3 regions of the Streptomyces sp. NPDC048275 genome follow, and region 3 is predicted to be linked to each of the others. Evidence: riboswitches for the same ligand, from Rfam matches in the RefSeq annotation. Region 3 holds a riboswitch; each other region holds the start of a gene.
The links. A riboswitch is a leader RNA that binds a small molecule or an ion and turns the genes downstream of it on or off. The one in region 3 is predicted to bind S-adenosylmethionine.

Region 1: another riboswitch for S-adenosylmethionine. It lies ahead of thrC (threonine synthase); the one in region 3 lies ahead of AB0D57_RS29615 (putative leader peptide).
Region 2: another riboswitch for S-adenosylmethionine. It lies ahead of AB0D57_RS04705 (aminotransferase class V-fold PLP-dependent enzyme); the one in region 3 lies ahead of AB0D57_RS29615 (putative leader peptide).

Annotation. Positions count from the first base shown of each region.
Region 1 covers NZ_JBEZLR010000005.1:41,263-43,448, reverse strand. The annotation lists gene AB0D57_RS05115 (glucosyl-3-phosphoglycerate synthase) at 1-531, opposite strand, end outside; SAM riboswitch class I at 689-847, shown strand; gene thrC (threonine synthase) at 865-2,181, shown strand.
Region 2 covers NZ_JBEZLR010000004.1:163,141-165,326, reverse strand. The annotation lists gene trpD (anthranilate phosphoribosyltransferase) at 1-451, shown strand, start outside; SAM riboswitch class IV at 610-726, shown strand; gene AB0D57_RS04705 (aminotransferase class V-fold PLP-dependent enzyme) at 912-2,186, shown strand, end outside.
Region 3 covers NZ_JBEZLR010000059.1:59,280-61,465, reverse strand. The annotation lists gene AB0D57_RS29625 (YceI family protein) at 1-257, shown strand, start outside; gene AB0D57_RS29620 (glutathione S-transferase C-terminal domain-containing protein) at 276-941, opposite strand; gene AB0D57_RS29615 (putative leader peptide) at 1,207-1,272, opposite strand; SAM riboswitch class IV at 1,311-1,457, opposite strand; gene AB0D57_RS29610 (amino acid ABC transporter permease) at 1,991-2,186, shown strand, end outside.

The sequences.
Region 1 (2,186 bases), on a different contig from region 3:
GGCCATGAGTTCGGTGACGCGGCCGCCCTGGCCGGCGGCGGAGCCCAGCGGTCTGTCATACATCGCTTTGACGAGGTCCACGCCGGGCTCGGTGAGCAGCGGCCCCACGATCCCGGAGACGAAGTCCGACGAGAACTCCTTCAGATCGGCGTCGATGAAGCAGACGATGTCCCCACTGGTCACCAGGAGTGACCGCCACAGGACCTCGCCCTTGCCGGGGGCGGCCGGGATGCGCGGCAGGATCTCGTCCCGGTGCACGACTCGCGCACCCGCCGCGGCGGCCACCTCCGAGGTGCGGTCCGTCGAGCCCGAGTCGATGACGACTATCTCGTCGACGAGGGGCACCTGCTGCATCAGGTCGTGGCGGATGACGGCGACGATCTCGCCGACCGTCTCCTCCTCGTTGAGCGCGGGCAGTACGACACTGACCGTCGACCCTGTGGTGCGTTTCGCGGCCATGAGCTGGTGGAGCGGGCGATCGGTCACGGACCAGGAGCGTGTGCTCAGCCAGCGCTCGACTTCCTTCAGCACAGTCTGCGGCTCCTCACTGTCTGATCACCCGGTTTCTCACGGTGTGATCCATCTCGCGGTTCGGACGACTATCTCAACTGTCCTGGCCTTCGGTTACAGTCTTGAACAACGCGGATGACCATCGCATTGCGTAGATCGTCCGCACACAATCGAATACCGCTCATCCAGAGGGGCAGAGGGATACGGCCCGTTGAAGCCCCGGCAACCCTCCAGCCGGTCTCGTACGACCACCGACTACGTCGTCGTCGCGAGGCTCCCGGCTCGGGAAGGTGCCAAATCCGTCTCACGGCGAAGTGCGTCGTGAGGAAGATGAGGAGAAAGGGCCTCGCCTCCATGGCTGCGCAGACCGTCGCAAGCACCACCGCTAGCGCCACCGAAAGCACTACGAACAGCGTAGACGGTGTCGATCTCGGACCCGCCGCCGCGCTTTCCTGCCGCGAGTGCGGTCACCGTGTGCCCCTCGGCCCGGTTTTCGCCTGCGAGGAGTGTTTCGGCCCGCTGGAGATCGCGTACGACTTCTCGGCCTACGAAACCGAGGAGCTCCGCAAGCGCATCGAAGCGGGCCCCGCGAACATCTGGCGCTACGCGCCGCTGCTGCCCGTCCCGGCCGACGTGGCCGACAAGCCGAACATCAACCCCGGCTGGACCAAGCTCGTCAAGGCCGACAACCTGGCCCGCGAGCTGGGCGTCGACCCCGGCAAGCTCTTCGTCAAGGACGACTCCGGCAACCCGACGCACTCCTTCAAGGACCGCGTCGTCGCCCAGGCCATCGAGGCCGCCCGCGCTTTCGACTTCACCACCCTCTCCTGCTCCTCCACCGGCAACCTCGCCGGTGCGGTGGGCGCCGCCGCCGCCCGGGCCGGCTTCCGCTCCTGTGTGTTCATCCCGCACGACCTGGAGCAGGGCAAGGTCGTCATGGCCGCGATCTACGGCGGCGAGCTCGTCGGCATCGAGGGCAACTACGACGACGTGAACCGTTTCTGCTCCGAGCTGATCGGCGACCCGGCCGGCGAGGGCTGGGGCTTCGTCAACGTCAACCTGCGGCCGTACTACGCGGAGGGGTCGAAGACGCTCGCGTACGAGATCTGCGAGCAGCTCGGCTGGCAGCTCCCCGACCAGCTGGTGATCCCCATCGCCTCCGGGTCGCAGCTGACGAAGATCGACAAGGGCTTGCAGGAGCTGATCAAGCTCGGTCTGGTCGCGGACAAGCCGTACAAGATCTTCGGTGCGCAGGCCGAGGGCTGCTCGCCGGTGTCCGTCGCCTACAAGGCCGGCCACGACGTCGTACGCCCGCAGAAGCCCAACACCATCGCCAAGTCGCTCGCCATCGGCAACCCGGCCGACGGGCCGTACGTGCTCGACATCGCGCGACGGACGGGCGGGGCCGTGGAGGACGTCAACGACGAGCAGGTCGTCGACGCGATCAAGCTGCTGGCCCGGACCGAGGGCATCTTCGCGGAGACCGCCGGTGGAGTGACGGTGGGTGTGGCGAAGAAGCTGATCGAGAACGGTCTTCTCGACCCGACGCTGACGACCGTCGTCCTCAACACCGGGGACGGGCTCAAGACGCTGGACGCGGTGGCGGGGACGGGGTTGACGGCGACCATTCGTCCCAACCTGGAGTCGTTCCGTGAGGCCGGGCTCGCGTAGGGCTT
Region 2 (2,186 bases), on a different contig from region 3:
GGTCGGCGTCGCGGATCCGCGCATGGCGCCGATCGTGGCTGGCGTGTTCGCCGAGCGCGGTAACTCCTCGCTGGTCTTCCGCGGTGACGACGGCCTGGACGAGCTGACCACCACGTCGACGTCGAAGGTGTGGGTCGTCCGTGACGGCAAGGTCCAGGAGGAGCGCTTCGACCCCCGTGACGTCGGCCTCGACCTCGTCCCGGTGGAGGCCCTGCGGGGCGCTGACGCCTCGTACAACGCCGATGTCGCCCGTCGGCTGTTGAACGGTGAGACGGGGCCCGTGCGGGACGCCGTGTTGCTGAACTCGGCGGCGGCGCTGGTCGCCCTCTCGCCGGGCGAGGCGCCGCTTGCGGAGCAGCTGCGCGTCGGCATGGCGAAGGCGGCGGAGGCGATCGATTCCGGGGCGGCGAAGGCGGCGCTGGAGCGGTGGGTGGCGGCCAGCAACGCGTAGCGCCCGCGGCGGCGGGGGTGGGGCTTGTTCTCGCCCCCGCCGCCCGCACCCGTCCCCTCCTTGAGCCCCCAAGGAGGCGGGGGCGTGGTCCTCCTCCCCGTCCCGGTATCCGGACATGGGGGTTGCGCCCGGGAGGCCGTGTGGCAAGATGCTGCGCAGGTCATGAGCGACAGCCATCAGGCCCCGGCCGGCTGTCCGGCAACCCTCCGTCCGTGGCGGGGTGCCCCGGGTGAAGACCAGGCCGTAGGCAGCGAGGTCTACGGCAAGCGCGGACCCCTCGCACTCTTTGAGTGGGCACCAGGGGTCCTGGTCGTTCGAGGGAGCCCTCTGTGAGCAAGCGAATGCGATAGGGCTAGAGCCCCGCCTCCGCGTACCCCTTTTTCGCCTTTTCCTGTGCTGTTGACGCCCCGGCCGGGCTGTCCGGCGCAGCGATTCCGCCTGCCTCTCACAGGAGCTCGCCATGTCTGTCTCCGTCATTGCCGCCGACCAGTCCGTTTGCGCCCCGCTGCCCGTTCTGGGGCGGGATGTCACCGTCCCGCTGGTCACCGGCGGCGAGGTCACCTACGCCGCGCTCGACTACGCCGCCAGCGCCCCGGCCCTGCAGCGGGTGTGGGACGACGTGGCCGCGTATGCCCCGTACTACGGCAGCGTGCACCGAGGCGCCGGATACCTGTCCCAGCTGTCCACCGATCTCTTCGAGAACGCCCGCAGGACCGTCACGGAGTTCCTGGACTGCCGGGAGGGCGACCAGGTCGTCTTCACCCGGTCGACCACCGACTCGCTCAATCTGCTGGCCGCCACCCTTCCGGCCGACTGCCAGGTCTTCGTCTTCGAGACCGAGCACCACGCCTCGCTGCTGCCGTGGAAGGACGCGCGGGTGACGTACCTCGACGCGCCCCGCACCCCGAGGCAGGCCGTGACCACCCTGGAGCGTGCCCTCGCCGACCGTGACCCCTACGGTCCGGCCCTCGTCTGTGTGACCGGCGCCTCGAACGTCACCGGCGAGCTGTGGCCCGTGCGTGAGCTCGCCGCCGCGGCGCACGCGCACGGCGCCCGGATCGTCCTCGACGCCGCCCAGCTCGCTCCGCACCACCGCGTGTCGGTACGGGACCTCGACGTCGACTGGGTCGCCTTCTCCGGGCACAAGCTGTACGCGCCGTTCGGCTCCGGCGTCCTCGCGGGCCGCTCCGACTGGCTGCGTGAGGCCGAGCCGTACCTCGCCGGTGGCGGCGCCAGCCGCAAGGTCACGCGGCGTACGGACGGCGGGGTGGACGTGGAGTGGCACGAGAGCGCGGCCCGGCACGAGGCCGGCTCACCGAACGTCATCGGCGCGTACTCGATCGCGTCCGCCTGCAAGGCGCTCACCGAGGCGGGTTTCGACACGCTTGTCGCCCGTGAGCAGCAGCTCATCGCGGCCGTCCGCGCGGGGCTCGCCGAGGTTCCCGAGGTGCGTGTCCTGTCCCTCTTCGGTGACGACGCCCCACGGGTCGGCGTCATCTCCTTCGTCGTCGAGGGCTGGAACAGCTCGCACTTCGCGGCGGCACTCTCCGCGGAGTACGGCATCGGGGTGCGCGACGGACTCTTCTGCGCCCATCCGCTGGTGCGCACGCTCCTCGGCAGCGACCCGGGGACCCAGGGGGAGTGCGGCGCGCCCGAGGCCGCGCCGGGGGAGAAGTCCCTCAACGCGATCCGTGTCAGCTTCGGGGCGGGTACGCCGGACGAGCACGTGGAGCGA
Region 3 (2,186 bases):
TCACCTTCGCCGTCCGCGCCACCGCCGTCGGTCAGGACGACACCGTCGAGATCGACGGCCAGTTGACCGTGCGCGGCATCAGCCGTCCACAGTCCGTCACCGCGCGCGTCACCGAGTCCGGCGCCGATGCCGTCACGCTCACCGCGGACTTCACCGTGGACCGTGAGCAGTTCGGCATGGGCTGGAACCAGATGGGCATGATCCGCGGCCTGACCACGGTCACCAGCACGCTCGCCTTCACCCGCGCCAAGGCGTAACCCGCACCTCGACGGGCGTTACGTTTGCCGAGCGTCTGCGCGGGACGGGCGCGTGAACGCCGTGTGGGCGTCGAGCCGTCGTACGTAGGCCTGGAGCCGGTCGTACCCGCAGAGAGCGTCAGGCGCCTCGAGTTGGGCGAGCGCGACCCAGAGGTCGACGTCCGCGGCCGTCAGCGCATCGCCCAACGCGTAGGTGTGCGAGGCGAGTTGCCGGTTCAGCCGGTCCAGCGTCGCCGACAGGACCTCCGGCCGCGCGGTCGAGGTGACATCCCGGTCGAGGAGCTCACGGAAGGCGTCGATGTCGGCGGCGAGGGCCGGTGGGTGCAGCCGAGGGAGGCAGGCGTCCTCGCGGCCGGTCAGGAGTCCGGCGAGGTCGCGCAGGATGTCGGGGGTGTGGTTGCTGACGATGCGTCCGCTCCAACGGTCGCACAATGCGGGTGCGATGAGTGGACCGTCGTAGTGGTGCCATGTGGCCTCGTACGCGCTGCGCAGTGCGGTGAACGGGGCAGGTGTCTGCGAGGTGTCCGTTGATTCCGTGGGGAGCGCCAGCAGCGTCGTGGCGACCGAGTCACGCAGGCCGAGCAGGTCGAGGGTGATCGAGATGCGCAGCGAGCACGGACAGCCCTCGGAGAGGTACAGCTGATAGCGGTGCGGTGCCGGGTAGAAGCCGCCGGCCAGGCCCACGCCGATGCGGCTGCGGATGCGGTGCGGGCGAGGGGACGCGAGGGCGCCCCGAGGATTCGGGGCAACTGAGGCCGCAACGCGCGGGGTTGAGGCGCACGGGCCTGTGGTGCCTGCGATGCCTGCGGTGCCTGCGTGCGAAGTGAGCGAAGCTGTCTCGGGCATGACTCTCCACGGGAACGACGAAGCCCCGGCCGCCTCGTGGGCGGCAGCGGCGGAACGGAGTGACTGCGCTGACGTGCCGGTCCGGATCGTGGGACACGACGGACTAGTAAGCGCTGGAAACCCGCTGCAGGTCGATGTGCAGACGCCTCGTCAGACCGTTCCTGGTCACATTCCCACCGCTCCCGTGTCCGGGGCTCGCGAGAGGCGAGACCACGCTTGCTCCGCCGCTCCGGCGGAACCCGGTCGTCACCCGGGGCACCCCGTCGCGGTGGAAGGGTTGCCTGCCAGCGGGCCGGGGCCGATAACCGCGTCGTACGGGAAACCCCGATACGACGGGCGCTGACAATCGTGACCGTCCCCGTCAGTCTCGGTGCGCTCCGGGGAGTCGTCAAGAAGGCATCCGCGCGGTCTCACGACGTGGTCACGTGGGCCGGTCGGCGTTGACATTCGTTTGACGGCGTGCCTAACTTACGCCGCATTGGACCGGATGCGTTCCGGTGAGCGTGAGGCCCCGCGGGGCGGAATGGTGAGGGTGACCGCGATGTACGCAGCCCCGGGGACGACCGCTTCGCGGCGCCACGGCTGCGCGTCCATGCCCGCGAACCGTCGCCCCGAGCTGCTCCTCGCCGAGGGCGGCCGCGCCGACACCGCATGGTGTTGTACCTGTCGCGGCACCCGCTGTCGCTGTCAGGGCTGACCCAAGTCGCGCCGCTGCCTTTCGCTTTCTTCTTCCTTCTTCTTCCTTCTTCTTCGCTGAGCTCTGAACCGCTGGTGTTCGCCGCTGTCCCGGCGAACTCCCGGTGAGCTTCCCCTCCTTCCCCCCCTCGTATTGGGGCCTGTCTCCCCTGCGCGCGCCCCGGGGGAGTACGAGTCGCCTGGAGCCCTCCATGAGTGAACCCTTGGGCTCTGCCGTGCAGTTGGACACGGCAGAGCCGCCTCCCGCACCTGTGGTCAAGCCGCCGCCAACGACGGAACAGCGAGTGCTGCCGCTGCGCCGGCCCGGCCGCTGGATCGCTTCGGCGATCGTGCTCGTCGTGGTCGCACAGATCGCCCACGGGCTGGCGACGAACCCCTTCTTCCAAT